2 regions of the Clostridium sp. RTP31139st1_H3_RTP31139_211217 genome follow, and region 1 is predicted to be linked to the other one. Evidence: riboswitches for the same ligand, from Rfam matches in the RefSeq annotation. Region 1 holds a riboswitch; the other holds the start of a gene.
The links. Region 1 has a riboswitch for glycine ahead of ABUA17_RS05765 (trimeric intracellular cation channel family protein). Riboswitches for the same ligand answer to the same signal wherever they lie in the genome.
Positions count from the first base shown of each region.

Region 1 (8,523 bases):
GGTTCTTCTGCAAGAATAATAAAATCAGAATTAGCATACTGCATGAAGACTTCACCAAGTTTATAATTCGATATATCATTTAAGTTATTAGATGGAACTCCATAATCATACATCAATTTCCAAATTGCACTTTGAGTATTATTATAGGCTTCTTCTTCAGTAACATAATAAGAATCTGAATACATATATGCAAATGCCTCTAATGGGTTATCAAAATTAATTAAACATATTACTGCTTTATAAAATGGGTTAACCATAATATCTGGTTTTGTTAAACTACTATTTATATTAGTTTCTTTCGTCATTAAAACATCATAAATAAATTTTAATAAAACATCTTTATTCTCACTAAAGTTATCAATAGTAAATTTATGATGTCCTAATTCTGGGAATGCCTATACAAGAATAGGATCTGGCTTTAACATATCATTAAATTCTTCTTCAGAAGGAATATATCCATCTTTATCTTCAATAATTTCGTAAAGTCTCATTCCATTATAAGGATATCCCATAAAAAGAATCTTTTTCAAATTTTTAATCATTTCATCATAATTTTGAATATCCTTTGAATCAAGGTACCCATATACATAATCTGGAATCTGTTGTCCATTTTCTGTTATGTGTGGCCAATTAAGTTCATTATTCATACAATAAACAACAATATCTTCTTGAGTGTTTTTAGGATCTTCAATATAATGAATACCATCATAAAATATTATTTTACATAATGTCCCATCTGCAAAGGTACTTTTTGATATAAGTGTTATAAACATACACAAAAAAATCATTCCTGAAATTAATCTTTTTAGCTTTTTCATATTATTTACTCTAACTCCTTTAAATCTAAATATTAATTTCTTATTCTCAATACAAATGAAATATTTTTATTTACTATCCTTTTATTCCAATATTTAACAAAAGGGGTTATACACTAATATTTAGTGTATAACCCCTTAATTTAAACTATTTTGGAGGCGCCACCCAGATTTGAACTGGGGAATAAAGGTTTTGCAGACCTCTGCCTTACCACTTGGCTATGGCGCCTTATATTTATTAGTATATATAATACTCTTCAAAATGTCTAGACTTTTTTATATTTTAAAGTATAAGAAGCTATAAATTCAGCTCCTTATACTTTATAAATGCTAAAACATGTCTACTTATTTTTTATAGCTTCTATATAATAAATTTCCGAATTATCAATAGTAGTTCTAGTACTTAAGTATTTATTTATTATTCTAACATTATCTTCTACAGGTAATAGTAAATCTTCTTTAACTAAATCACTTTTAGAATGCACATGGTTTATTTCATTTCTGCTTTGAGAATGAGCTATTATAACTTTTCCATTTTCATTTAATAATTTATATAAATGTTCAAATAATTTTTCTTTATCTTTAAAATGAGGGTATGCTGAATATATAAATATATAATCATATCTACCTTCATTAAAATTCATAATATCAGATACTACAAACTCAACATTTTCTTTCTTATATTTTTCTCTTGCTACTTCTATCATATTTTCTGAGATATCAACAGCAACCAATTTTGATGGCGACTTTTCTAACAAATAACTAATTAATATACCTGTTCCTGTTCCTATATCAAGAATTTTTGAGCCTTTCTCTATATCCGATAGTTGAAGTATTTTTCTTATTTTTTTATCATCATGATGACACATTTCATCCCATTTATAAGCTAAGCTATTAAAAAATTCTCTATTATTCATTTATCACAGCTTCTCCTTTTTTCACATGCTCTACAGCCTTTAATACTACTGGTATTAATATGAGCTGAATAATTATTCCTGGTATTGCTTTAATAAAAGTTGTAGTCAAAAATGCTGTAAATACAAAAACATTTCCACCTACTGTTAATAAAATATAATTTGCCACTCCAGATACTATTCTTCCAACAACCATAGCTACAATTAATGATATAAATATATTATACTTTTTATCTTTATATAATAGTCCTGTAACTATTCCATATGTTGCAAGCTCAAATGCCATAGAAACTCCTGTTGGGAATATAGCTGGCATTCCTAAAAGTACTGAATTAACAAAAGGTAATAATATTCCTAAAATCAAACCATACTTTTTTCCTAATATTACTCCACATAATAAAACTGGAATATGCATAGGTAAAAATATTTGTCCTGGCAAACTAGTTACATGAAAAACATAAGGTATAACTATACCTATTGCAAGAAACAATGCGGCCCATACCAAATCCTTTGTTTTTTCATTCATAAAAACTCCCCCCAATATTATATTTCTATTTTCCATAAATTGTTTAATAACAAAATTGTATCATTTTTAATTTTTTCCAACAACCTAGTTATACCTATATTATTTTTATTTTTCTCCTTAATTTCTATTATATTTTTTAAAATAACTACTTATAGTACAATCTGCTACAATCATTTTAACATTTCAGCCACTCATAGCTATATTCAAAGATATAAAAAGAAAGAGCTGTCAAATTAACCGCTCTTTCAATATAAATATTTAATTATTTCTTGATGCTGGTAAATATGGTATTATTCTTTCAGCAAAACTTGGCATTGTCATAGTTTGAAGATATACTCTACCTGGTCCAGTTAAAGTCGTTAAAAACAATCCTTCTCCCCCAAATAATATATTTTTAAATCCCTTTACCATTTTAGCATCATATTTAACACTTCTTTCATAAGCTGCTATATTTCCTGTATCTACTATTAATTTTTCTCCTGGTGCTAAATCTTTTGCAACTACACTACCATCAATTTCAAGAAATACTTTACCTTTTCCTCTTACTTCTTGCATTATAAAGCCTTCTCCACCAAAGAATCCTCCTTTTACACTTCTATTAGTTGTAAGTGATAGATTAACACCTGGCTCTGCACATAAAAATGCACTTTTTTGACATACATATTCTCTTCCATCAGATAAATCTAGCACTATTATTTCACCCGGAAATGATGAAGATATTGTTATTTCTCCCGGATAGTGTTTCGCTGTATATGTTGCCATAAATATTGAATCCCCAGACATCATACGCCCTAAACCTTTAAATAATCCACCTTTCATATTCGTATTCATTTCTATATTTTCCGTCATCCAAGTCATTCCACCAGATTGTGTGTAAATACTTTCCCCTTGATTCAATCTTATTGTTACAGCAGGTAAATTTCCTCCAAAAATATTATATTCCATTTTATTTTCCTCCATTATGTTTTATTTATTATTCTATGTTATTTAAATCTAAAAGCGGACTTATATCACCTGACGTAACCTTTGGTAATACACCATCCCACTTTTCAATATACATTTTACTTAAAATTTCATCATTAAGATCTTGTGTTAAAATCTTATTTGCCTCAGCTTCACCTTGTGCTTTGATAATTTTTGCATCTGCTTCACCTTGTGCTTCAACTTTTTTTCTTTCAGCTTCTATTTCTGCTTTTTGTGCCTCTATTTTAGCAGTTTCTAACTCCTGTTGCTTATTTATTCTTTCTTGAATAGCTTTAGCTGTTTCATCATCTAATTCAATTCTAGAAAAATTTACTGAATCAATTATAATTCCATACTCATAAAACTTCTCTTTTACATGAGCTAATACATTTGAATTTAACTCTGATCTTTTTTCACCATATATATCAATTACTGAAAAAGTAGAAGATACTTCTGAAGTCCATGCTTTCATCTTACCTCTTATAAAATTATCCTCTATCTCTTTACCTGTTTGTCCCTTAAATCTAGTGAATGTTTCTGGAAGTCTATCTGAATCAAAATGATAGCTAAACTCTAAATCGACATTAACGGTCTTCCCATCTGATGTTGGTATCATAAATGAATCATCATCTAAAGAACCTTCCTTTTTATCTCTTGAAAGATACGCCTGCTCAGTTGCTACTGAATATTGTGATACCTTTTGAAATGGTGAAACAATTCTTAAACCTTGAGTTAAAATGTTATCTTGAATACCACCTCTTAAATTATATACAACTCCAACATATCCTGGTTTTATTTTATGTGTTGACAGTGTTATTAATACTCCTCCCACTACCATTACTCCAGCAACTACTATTCCACCAACTATTTTATTACCTTTTTTCATTTTTTTCGTCCCCCTGCTCATTAAATATTTTTTCATAATATCTCCTAATAAATTCTCCTATTTTTTCAAAACAGGGTGAAATTATTACCCAAAGTAAAACTAATCCTATTATAATAATTAAAGCTAATACCATTTCCTCCCCCTAAAAATTTAAATATGTATTTTTTATCTTTTTATACATTTCTAAAAATTATTTAAAACATTTTCTATAATTGTATTATATAGTATTAATTAACTTATATCAAATTGTTATTTTTTTATTTTGAGCTCTTATAGACCATATAGTAGCATATTTGATCTTTAAATTAAATTAACACATATTTATACTATATTTACGTTCTATTTCATTTTCTAAGGTTATTTAATAAATATTATACAAAAAAGGTATGAGGATTTTCCTCATACCTTTACTTATTATTTTAATATTAGTCTTTTTATATTCTTTTATAAATTAAACTTTCACTTAACTCTCTAAGAATTCACTTTTTCTGCATACTACTGGTAAATTAATAGTCTTATAATAACTTACCATTCTTATAATTACTATTGCTATTAACGCAATAAATTGTGCTACATCTACTCCAATTAGTGGATAAATAAACCAAAGCAAAGTTACTCCTATAACTCCTGCAACACAATAAATATCATGTTTGAATATTTGTGGTTTTCTATTTGTTATAATATCTCTTAAAACACCACCACCAACTCCAGTTATACTAGCTGCAAATATGAATAACATATAATTATAATTACTACCAATAGCTTTAACTGCTGCAGATACGAAAAATGCTGCTAGTCCAATAGCATCTATAAAAACAAATAAATTCTTGTGCTTTAGCCTTCCTTTTAAAAGTATGGCAAATAAAGTTCCAGCAATAATAAAAGGAATTGTCATATAACTTGTAAAAAATACTGGTATTCCAACATTTGTAACAATATCTCTAAGTACGCCTCCACCCATTGCTGTAATTATTGCAATTATATATATTCCAAAAACGTCAAATTCCTCTTCAATTGCTACTATTGCTCCTGATACGGCAAAAGCAAAAACTCCTATATACTCTAAAATTGTTATGTAGTCCAAAAAAAATCCCCCTCATTTATTTTTACAATAGACTAATTATTAAAATAATTGCGCCTCTGTCTTTTTACCTGAAAGATTCTCCTACTACATTTAAGATTGCTTCGTCGGTGTCTTTTATACATTAGACTTTCCAGAGTTTTCTCAAAATTTGGTCCTTTTGCCTGAGAGTTTGCCGCACTTTCCCCTTCGGCTCTGTAACTGTACAGTATCTCCCAAATTTCTCAACGAAATACCTGTAAATTATAATATATCTATTATCACAGTTCAATATCTAAAATACTTTTAACTCTATTTTCACCTAAAATGTAATTAGCTATATTAAATAATTCCTTATCTTCTGTGATTAAAGTTAAACTTTCATCAGTATAACAAGCACATATTTGTAATAAATCATTTTTTGATAAATTATTATTTTCAAATCTTCCTTTTATTTCGTAATCATATATCATAAAGAACCCACTCAGATAACTATTTTTAACTTCAATACTACAGGGTAAAAGCTTACAAAACCTTTCACTTAAAATTTCTTGCCTTCTATATATCTTTTTCTCTTTAATTGAAAGTTCTTCTAATACTTCTTTTAATATAACAACTTTATTTTTCTCTATCAATTTTCCTAAAAGCATTGAATTATCATTCCAAAGCTTAATAACAATATTAGTATCTAATAAATATTTTCCCATTTTCAATTCTCCTCTTTATTATCTCAATTATTATATAAATTCTTTTTCATTGATTAAAGTTCTATACATTAAAACTAAAAGGTCCTTATCTAATACTATTCTTAATATAACATATAATAAAATATTTTACTTTAATTTATAAATTTACTTTTATTTCACAATATTTATCCTAATAAAATAAGTTGTTAATGTAATTTTTTAAATCCATAAGGAGGATATTATTTTGCCTGAACTATTTACACAACCAATTTTTATAGATAATGAAGGTTTTAAACTTGATGAAGCTGGTTCATTAATTGCTGGGGTTCATATAGATGCAGATAAAGCTTATTCAGAACTTCCTGATTTACTACAAAAATTTATCAATACTCAAAATGAAGAAGTTTGGTCAGAAATCGAAAAGAAAATTGATTATATATATAGTGGTATCTTTATTATGCTAAATTATTTAGATGAAGAAACAAATTTTATGTGTAAACTGCAAGAGGAAGTTAAAAAAAATAAAATTTTACTATTTAAACCCAATATAATGTCTCCTGATTGTATATCTGGTTATAATCACGGTGCAGGTTCAGCCTATTCACTTGCAACAAAATGGCCTATGGTTGCTGCAATTATGCGTTGGTTTCATGATAATGGTAATATAAATTATTCTCAAATGGGATTAATTGAAGGTTGTAATGATTTAATTGCTTCAATATGCAACAAAACCTTTAGTTCACAAATTAATAAGATAATTACTAACGAAGGAATATTAGAAGGCAGAGTTGAAGGTTTAGTTGATGGTGAAATTAAAACTTTTGATGGTGGTTGGGGATTTTATTATGTACGTAAATATTTATCATCACATTGTTCACAAGATGAATCTGATAATCCAATGAATGGATACGAAGAAAGCTGCAACGGCATACTCCTTGCCCCTGGTGAAGCCAAGAATAAACTAATGATTTATGATATTAATACGCTTCAGGAAGTTCCTTCTAGAAAAAGTATTTTTCTTGAAAAATTCTCACTTGCTTTCAAGCTAAGTCAACAAGAAAATCAAGAAAAAGATTTATTTTATAATAAAATGATATATGGCAAAGGCTATTGGCCAAGCTTTAAAACCGTAGAATATTTATATAATATGACATATGTATATGGAGGCCAATCTTTAAAATCAATTTCCCTTTCTTCACCATATGGATGTTTATTTCAATATTGTGATATAGTAAAAAATTCTGGTAATTATACCAAAAATCCCTCAACTGCTCTATCAGATTACTTCAAGGATTTAAATTCTGGAGAAAAACCTTTACCTTTTACCTTCTTTGTCCCTCATGGCTTTGGAAAACTAAACGGAATTAAAGTTCCTAATACCATTGAAACAAATGATCCAAAACTAATATTTACAGCTCATTTTAAAGAAATATGGTAAAAATTTCACTAATAAGTATTTAAACTATCACTATAATTTATTGGAACTGTAAACTAAAAACATACAGCTCCAATAAATTATAAAGTATCTACTATTGCCAACATACTATAAATGAAATTTATGTAAAATTCACTAATATTAACTCTATTATTTATAAAGAATTTCTTATGTAACATTTTGTAATCATAAGTCATAATATGTATAATAAAAATTTATTAAATAGGGGTGAAGTTTTATGTCTAAAAAATGTAGTTTTATTAAAACTCCAGATGATTTAAAAGCAATAAATAAAGGTTTATCTAAAATAACTACTCATGGAACAGAAACTTTAAATTTGTTTTGGAACACAGATATAAAAATATTAGAAAAAATATTACCACCACAACTTAAACCAGCTTCTTCAATGGTAATTGTATATGTATGTCATATTCCCTATATTAGCTTAGGAACCCCTTATTCAGAAGCAGGAATTATTATACCTGTATTATATAATAATGAATCTTATAACTATATGTTAGATGTAGTTTTATCAAATAATCAAGATATGGCTATGCTTATTGGTCGCGAAATCTTAGGCTTTCAAAAAAAACTTGCAGAAAAAATTACACTACACCGTAATGGAGACACAGTAACAGTATCAGTAAAACGTAATGGAATTAACTTCTTTAATGCTACAGCAGAAATAGTCACAAGTAATATTAATACTAATAATCTTACTACTAACTCTTCAAGCATTAATCAACCATCTATTTCAAAAGGTTTAACTATTACTTGTAATTTCAAGTACAATTGCAATAGGTTTCTATTCAATAACATTGAACTACAAGAATATGAACAAGAAACAATTTTAGCCTCTACAGAAAAAGCAATTATTACTGATATTAATTTAACCCCTTCACTTGACAATCCTTGGTCAGAGCTTAAAGTAATTGAGCCACTAGGAGCACAATATCAAATCACTTCAGAATCATATGAATATCCACCTACCACTCTTGAAAAACTATATGGTCCCGAATATTACAAATATTTATTAGGAAGATATGATTCTTCTCAAATGGGATATCCCTATAGAAATTTTAATGATTAGAATTAATATTTTTTAAAATGAGGTAACATTATTATGAATATAATTAATAAAGAAATTCTAGTCAATATAAACATTGCTGATATGGATAAATACGGCTCTTCAATCACTGGTATAAGATTAAATGTTAACAACGCTTATACAGATATTC
Region 1 is NZ_JBCOAB010000009.1:30,564-39,086, forward strand. It holds gene ABUA17_RS05725 (LPXTG cell wall anchor domain-containing protein) at 1-305, opposite strand, end outside; gene ABUA17_RS05730 (hypothetical protein) at 396-818, opposite strand; tRNA gene ABUA17_RS05735 (tRNA-Cys) at 970-1,044, opposite strand; gene ABUA17_RS05740 (class I SAM-dependent methyltransferase) at 1,157-1,732, opposite strand; gene ABUA17_RS05745 (ECF transporter S component) at 1,725-2,255, opposite strand; gene ABUA17_RS05750 (TIGR00266 family protein) at 2,514-3,200, opposite strand; gene ABUA17_RS05755 (prohibitin family protein) at 3,229-4,104, opposite strand; gene ABUA17_RS05760 (DUF8570 family protein) at 4,091-4,237, opposite strand; gene ABUA17_RS05765 (trimeric intracellular cation channel family protein) at 4,568-5,188, opposite strand; glycine riboswitch at 5,243-5,324, opposite strand; glycine riboswitch at 5,328-5,413, opposite strand; gene ABUA17_RS05770 (PIN domain-containing protein) at 5,446-5,871, opposite strand; gene ABUA17_RS05775 (hypothetical protein) at 6,095-7,288, shown strand; gene ABUA17_RS05780 (acetoacetate decarboxylase family protein) at 7,524-8,375, shown strand; gene ABUA17_RS05785 (DUF362 domain-containing protein) at 8,409-8,523, shown strand, end outside.

Region 2 (8,523 bases), on a different contig from region 1:
GAAGTTGGTTTCCCTTCATCATCTCAGATTGAATTTGATTTTTTAAGAAGATTAGTAGAGGATAATTGTATTCCTGATGATGTAGTAGTACAAGTATTAACTCAGGCAAGGCCACATTTAATAGAAAGAACTTTTGAAGCTTTACAAGGAGTAAAACAAGCTATAGTTCATATATATAATTCAACTTCAGTTTTACAAAGAGATGTAGTATTCAATATGAGTAAAGAAGAAATAAAGAATATTGCAGTTGAGGGGACAAAGCTTGTAAAAAAATATACTTCTGATTTTGAGGGGAAAATATTTTTAGAATATTCACCTGAAAGTTTTACTGGAACAGAAGTAGAATATGCATTAGAAGTTTGTGATGCAGTTGCTGATGCTTGGGGTGCAACTAGTGAAAATAAGATTATTATAAATTTACCATCAACAGTACAAATGGATACACCAAATGTATTTGCTGATCAAATAGAATATATGTGTCAAAATTTTAAGAATAGAGATAGAATTATTGTTAGTGTTCATCCGCATAATGATAGAGGTACAGGTGTTGCTGATGCTGAGTTAGCTTTATTAGCAGGAGCAGATAGAGTTGAAGGAACATTATTTGGTAATGGAGAAAGAACAGGTAATGTAGATATATTAACGGTTGCATATAATATGTTTTCACATGGAGTTAATCCAATGTTAAATCTTGAAAATATAAATGATATAATTGAGATTTATGAAAGATGTGTAAAAATACCAGTACCGGTTAGACATCCTTATGCAGGAAATTTAGTATTTACTGCATTTTCAGGTTCACATCAAGATGCAATAAATAAAGGGATGAAGAAATATGAAGAAAGAGGCTCAAAAATATGGCAAGTACCATATTTGCCTGTTGATCCAAGTGATCTTGGAAGAGAATATGAACCATTAGTTAGAATTAATAGTCAATCAGGTAAAGGTGGAGTTGCATTTGTAATGGATTATTGTTTTGGATTTAAATTACCTAAATCAATGCAACAGGAATTTGCAGAAGTGGTACAAAAAATTTCTGAGAAAAAAGGTGAAGTTCAGCCAAACGAAATTATGGATGCATTTAAAGAGCAGTATTTATCTTTACAGGAACCTTTTAAATTAATAAGTATTTCTATATCAGATATCAATAGTGATACAGAGAAAACAACGAAAGTAAATGCTGTTATTAATTATAAAGGAGAAGAACGTGAAATAGAAGGTATAGGTAATGGACCAATAGATTCATTAGGTAAAGCATTATCTAATAGTAAATTAATAGATGTTAGTATAATTGATTATAAGGAACATGCATTGAGTACAGGTTCTGAAGCTGAAGCAGCAGCATATGTTTATATGAGTAGAAATGATACTAACAAAAAGACATTTGGTGTTGGAGTTGATAGTAATATTACGAGAGCTTCAATAAAGTCTATAATAAGTGCTTTAAATAGATTGTATGGAAGTAAATAAAAATTTTTATATTGATTGATTTGAAATTTATGTATATAATAAGCTTTATAAGTTAATATGTTCGGTTGAAGGTAATGGGAGAGCGATTTAGATCCACCGAAGAAGTAAATCTTTCAGGTATTAGGACCGTTACTGGACGAGCCTCTGGAGAGACTCATAAGAGCACCGAAGGAGCAAGGTTTAATTTAAAGTTAAACTGAAACTCTCAGGTAAAAGGACAGGGGATTAAGATTAGTTAAAAGTTAATAGTTAATAGTTAGTAGTTAAGGTTTAAACTCATTATTGAGTTTATTAGTTTTATCTTATGGATAGTAATTTACAACCAATTTTTAGGTTAGGGATAACAAGGAATAAGATTTAGATAACGAATTCTAATATTAAGATTGCATAAAAATTTAATCTTAATATTAGAAATTCACTTTATATTAAAAAATTCAGGTTACCTGAATTTTACCTTAGCGCCTAACTAAAAACTCTTAACTAAAAACTAACTCTAATCTCCTCCTATAAATTTATAATTTTAAGGAGGATTTTTTTATGGAATTTTTAAATGGAGTTGAAAAAGTATTAAATAGTATTGATGGGATAGTATGGGGGCCACCTTTGCTAATATTATTAGTAGGAACAGGAATATACTTTACTTTTAAATTAAAGTTAATACAAGTATTTAAATTACCACTAGCACTTAAATATTTATTTGTTAAAGATAATGAAGAAGGTGATGAAGAGGCAAAAGGTGATGTATCAAGTTTTGCGGCATTATGTACTGCTTTATCAGCTACAATAGGGACAGGAAACATCGTTGGTGTAGCAACGGCTATTGCAGCAGGGGGACCAGGAGCTTTATTTTGGATGTGGATTGCTGCATTTTTTGGAATGGCAACTAAATATGCAGAAGGAGTTTTAGCTATAAAATATAGGGAAGTAGATGAAAATGGACAAATGTCAGGTGGACCTATGTATTATATAGAAAAAGGTCTTGGTAATAAATTTTTAGCTAAAATGTTTGCTGTGTTTGGCGTAGGGGTAGCACTTCTTGGAATAGGTACATTTGGACAAGTAAATTCTATATCTAAAGCAGCATTAATATCTTTTAATATTCCTTTATGGTGTACTGCTATTATAGTAACTGTATTAGTTGCATTAGTAACTTTAGGTGGTATAAAAAGAATATCAAATGTTGCTGAAAAGATTGTACCATCAATGGCTATATTATATATATTAGGTGCATTATTAGTATTAGGATTTAATTTAAAAGAAATACCTTCAGCAATAATGTTAATAATAAATAGTGCATTTAATCCAAAGGCAGCATTAGGTGGTACAGCAGGTATTACTGTAGCTTTAGCCATTCAAAGAGGTGTTGGAAGAGGCGTGTTTTCAAATGAAGCAGGTCTTGGTAGTGCACCAATAGCAGCTGCTGCGGCTAAAACAAAATCACCAGTTAAGCAAGGTTTAATTTCAATGACGGGTACATTTATTGACACAATAATAATATGTACTATGACAGGTCTTGCAATTGTATTAACAGGAAGCTTTAACAGTGGTCTTGAGGGTGCTGAAATGACTACATTTGCATTTCAACAAGGATTACCATTTGCAGTTATAGGAAAGTATATAGTAAATATAGGATTAATTTTCTTTGCATTTACTACTATAATAGGATGGAATTATTATGGAGAAAGATGTATTCAATATTTAACAGGTGTAAAGGGCATTATATTTTATAAGATAATATTTATTGTTTTTGTAGCAGTAGGTCCATTCTTATCACTAGATTTAGTATTTATAATAGCTGATATAGTAAATGGATTGATGGCATTACCTAATTTAGTTGGATTAATTGGATTAAGAAATGTAGTAATAAATGAAACTAATGAGTTTTTTCAAGAATTTAAGAGGGAACAAAGTAATGCTTTAGAGAAAGTTTATGAAATAGAATAATGAAAAAGTTGAATCTGTTATAGGTTTTAGATTATAAATTTAGCCTATAACAGATTTTTTTATTATATATGTATTTTTAAAATTATGGTTACTTTAGTAATAAAAATATACTTAAAAAGGTAAAATAAAGTATAGGAGGTAAATATGATTTATAAATATCCAAAGGTGTAGCTTTAAAATATAGATGGAAAAGTGAAGCCACTAAAGAGTATTTTAAAATTATAGGAGAGTTTAAGATGAAAAGTAATATTAAATACAGAGGTTTAAATAGTTATGTTTTATCTGATAAGAAAACTATGCTTTATAAATTTGCTATGATAATTATTTTATCTTCATTGATGATTGTAACTATATTTAGTACAATAAAAATTAAAATTTCTCAAAGTGTTACAAATGTAAGATATATAAGTGAAGAAACAGGAAATGATAACATAAACGATAGTATTGAAGAGGAAAATAGTGCAGATGTAAATTCAGATATAAGTAATGAAAAAGTAGTAGAGGTAAATTTTAATGTTAATTTGGATGATGATAAGATAGAATTTTTAAATAAAATATCTCATGGCGCTATTAAAAGTTATGAGGAGTATGGGATTTTACCATCAATTACTATAGCTCAAGCCATATTAGAATCAGGATGGGGGCAATCAGACCTTGCAGTTACCCATAATAATTTATTTGGAATAAAAGCAGATTCTAGATGGAGCGGAGCCATTGCAACAGTCTCTACAAGTGAAAATTATAATGATACTACTATAGCTAACTTTAGAAAGTATGATAATATTGAAGATTCAATTGAAGATCATGGAAGATTTCTATATGAAAATTCAAGATATGCGGAATCAGGATTATTTTCAGGAAAGAATTATAAAGAACAGGCGCAAGCATTAGAAAATGCAGGGTATAGTACAGTTAGAAATGCAGATGGGGTAGCAGTTTATGCAGATAAATTAATTGCATTAATAGAAAAATATAATTTAATGGAATATGATAATAAAGTTAAATAGTAATATTAATAAAAGAGTTAAATGATTAAGGATTTATAAACATTTAACTCTTATTTTATGTGAATATAATTAATATTTTTCTGTAAATGTACGCTCATTTGGAAGAATTTCAATTTTCTTTTGGTAAAGTTCATCAACTCTAATGAACCTATTACCTTTTTTTATATCTTTAATATATTTAGTTATAGAAGAATCATCTCCTTGAACTTCCATTTCAACCATACCATTTTCCATATTTCTTACCCAACCAGTTAAATCATACTTTCTTGCAGTCATAGTACAAAAAAATCTAAATCCAACACCTTGGACACGACCATCTACTATTATGTAATATCTAACCATAAAATCCTCCTAAAAATAATATAATCTATTATAGATTATATCATATGTGATTTTGATGTTAATAATATGTTTATTTATAATTTTAAATTATAATATTTATAAAAAAACAGAATTATATACTATGAATGTATATAATTCTGTTTTTTATAATACTATTGAGAAAGCACTTCAGTAAATGCTGATTCGTATAATTTTAAAGTTTCTTGATTTAAATTAGTAAATAAGACACATTTATCTAATATAGAATCAGAAGGATATGCAGCTGGATTATTTTTAGTTTCATCATCAAGTAAATCATATGCTGCAGTATTAGGAGTAGAATATCCTATATAATCAACATTTTCTTTTGCGTTTTCAGGATCGCATAAGAAGTTGATAAATGCTTCAGCACCAGCTTTATTAGGAGCATCCTTAGGAATACATAAAGCATCAACCCATTTATTTGAGCCTTCTTCTGGAATAACATATTTCATGTCAGGATTTTCATTCATTATATATATTGCATCTCCAGACCAAACAGCAGCAAGCATTTTTTCACCTGTAATCATATTATCTTTGACTTCATCAACAACGTAAACAGGATTTGTTAATTTTCTTTGTTCTAATAATTCATCTTTAGCTGCATCTATTTCACTAGGAACATCTGAATTAATAGAATATCCAGCTTTAATTAAAGCTATAGCTAAAGAATCTCTTAAAGAATTAAACATATATACTTCATCTTTATATTTGCTATCCCAAAGTATATCCCAACTAGTTACAGGTTCTGTAATTCTAGAACTGTCATAGATAATACCAATAGTACCCCACATATATGGCACAGAGTATTCATTTGTTGGATCGTAAGATAAGTTTTTATAATTTTCACCTATATATTGATAGTTAGGAATATTGTTATAATCTATTGTTTCTAGCAAATCTTCTTGTATCATTTTTTCAATCATATAATCAGAAGGAACTACTAAGTCGTATGTACCAGGATTAGTTTTTACCTTTTGATACATGATTTCATTAGTATCATAAGTTGAGTAATTAACTTTAATTCCAGTTTCTTTTTCAAATTTTCTAATTAGAGCTTCATCAATATAGTCTCCTACATTAAAGAAATTTATTGTTCCATTTTCACCAACATTACTATTTCCACAGCCAGTGAAAAGAGAAGCAGTTAATATTGCAGCAGCTGCTAATGCAACTAAAGATTTTAATTTTTTCAATCTACACACCCCTTGAAGTAAATTCTTTTCTATTAACAATTAATAATAAAATTAATACTGTAATAAACATTAAAGTTGATAATGCATTTATTGATGGATTGATACCTTTTCTAGCCATGGAGTATATTTCTATAGAAAGATTAGTAACTCCAGGACCTGTTGTAAAGAAACTTATTACAAAATCATCAATAGACATAGTAAATGCCATTAATAATCCTGCAAATATCCCCGGCTTTATTTGAGGAAGTATTATTTTCCACATTGCATAACCAGGTGTTGCACCTAAATCTAAAGCTGCTTCAGTTATATTATGAGGTAATTGCTTTAATTTTGGTAATACTGATAATATTACATAAGGAATATTAAAAGTAATATGTGCTAAAAGCATTGTTCCAAATCCAAATTGAGCATTTATCCCTATTTTATTTAAAATAGGAAATATAAAAATAAATAAACTCATAAGTGAAATACCTGTAACTATATCAGGATTTAATACAGGTAGATTATTTATATTTAGTAGTGTTTTTTTAGGAACACCTTTCATTCTATGAATTCCTATTGCAGCTAAAGTTCCAATTATAGTTGCTATAATTGAAGCAAGTACAGCAATTATTAATGTATACTTTAATGCATCCATTATTCTTGTGTTTTGGAAAAGCTCACTATACCATCTTAATGTGAATCCATTCCATTTTGCAGTTGATTTTGAATCATTAAAGGAGAATATCATTAAGGTAACTATTGGTGTATATAAAAACACAAAAATAATTAGTAGATAAAATCTTTTAATGAAAGATTCAAGCTTTTTAACCATAATATACGTCCTCCTTATTATTTATCATCAGTACCTTCAAATTTATTCATGAAGGCCATAGATATTAAAATTATTATCATCATGAAAATTGCAATTGCAGATCCAAAGTTCCAATCATCCATTGAAGTATATTGAGTTTCAATTAAATTACCAAGTAGCATGTATTGGCCTCCACCTAATATTCTTGAAATAACAAAGGTAGAAACAGCAGGCATAAATACCATAGTAATACCAGAAATTATTCCAGGCATACTTAGAGGGAAAATTATTTTTGTGAAAATTTCCTTTCTACTTGCACCTAAATCTGAAGCTGCATTAATTAAATCAGTATCCATCTTTATTAATACAGTATAAATAGGTAAAATCATAAATGGTAAAAAGTTATAAATCATACCTAATAAAACTGCAAAATCATTATAAAGAAGATTAGCGCGTGCAAAGCCTAGGGTAACTAAAAGAGAATTAATTAATCCGTTTTTACCTAGAATAGGTAGCCAAGCATAGGTTCTTAATAAGAAATTCATCCACATTGGTATTATAAATAGCATAATTAAAATATTTCTTTTACCTTCACGCATTTTTGAAATTAAATACGCAACGGGATAACCTAAAATAAGGCAACCTAAAGTAGCTTCTACAGCTAAAAGAATACTTCTTCCAAAAACTTTTAAGTATTTAGGGTCCATTAATCTTTGAAAATTCTCTAGTGAAAAATGATAACTATCTCCAGATTTTATTGTGAAACCAAAAAATACTACTATTAATAGTGGAATAACAATAAAAAGTGAACTCCACACAACATAAGGTGCTGCAGGTAAAGCACTTTGATTATTTTTCTTTCTCATAGTCTTTCACCTTTCTCATTATATGTATTGATTCTGGATCTATTATTAAACCAACAGTGTTTCCGACAGTTGCGCTTTTTATATTATGAATAATCCAAGTATTATTTTCTGTAATAACTTCAATTTCGTAATGAACTCCTTTGAAGGTAACAGAGTTAACTTTACCAGTTAACATTCCTTTATCGGCAGTAGTTATTTCTATATCTTCAGGTCTAATTACAACGTCAATGTCCTCAGATGGATTAAAACCACTGTCTACACATTTAAATATAGTATCTGCAAATTTAACTTTATAATCCTCAAGCATTATTCCATCTAAGATGTTACTTTCTCCAATAAAGTCAGCAACAAAAGCATTTGCTGGTTCATTATAAATATCTTCAGGAGATCCCATTTGTTGTATTTTTCCCTTGTTCATTACAACTATTGTATCAGACATAGTAAGAGCTTCTTCCTGATCGTGAGTTACAAAGATAAAAGTAATACCAAGTCTTTTTTGAATTTTTTTAAGTTCTAATTGCATTTCTTTTCTAAGCTTTAAGTCTAATGCACCAAGAGGCTCATCTAATAAAAGAACTTGAGGTTCATTAACTAATGCTCTTGCAATTGCAACTCTTTGTTGCTGACCACCACTAAGTGAGTCTACAGATCTTTTTTCAAAACCTTCTAATGCTACCATTTTTAGCATTTCATGAACTTTTTTATCAATTTCATTTTTAGGTAGTTTTTTAATTTTTAGACCAAAAGCAATATTTTCATAAATATTCATATGAGGAAATAAAGCATACTTTTGGAATACTGTATTTAATTGTCTTTTGTAAGGAGGTACATCAGAAATATCATTTCCGGCAAAGACAACCTTTCCACTGTCAGCAGTTTCAAATCCT
Region 2 is NZ_JBCOAB010000006.1:15,180-23,702, reverse strand. It holds gene leuA (2-isopropylmalate synthase) at 1-1,470, shown strand, start outside; glycine riboswitch at 1,536-1,609, shown strand; glycine riboswitch at 1,610-1,701, shown strand; gene ABUA17_RS04050 (alanine/glycine:cation symporter family protein) at 2,008-3,414, shown strand; gene ABUA17_RS04045 (glycoside hydrolase family 73 protein) at 3,651-4,421, shown strand; gene ABUA17_RS04040 (acylphosphatase) at 4,491-4,763, opposite strand; gene ABUA17_RS04035 (ABC transporter substrate-binding protein) at 4,916-5,977, opposite strand; gene ABUA17_RS04030 (ABC transporter permease) at 5,979-6,791, opposite strand; gene ABUA17_RS04025 (ABC transporter permease) at 6,809-7,636, opposite strand; gene potA (spermidine/putrescine ABC transporter ATP-binding protein) at 7,620-8,523, opposite strand, start outside.
Region 2: another riboswitch for glycine. It lies ahead of ABUA17_RS04050 (alanine/glycine:cation symporter family protein); the one in region 1 lies ahead of ABUA17_RS05765 (trimeric intracellular cation channel family protein).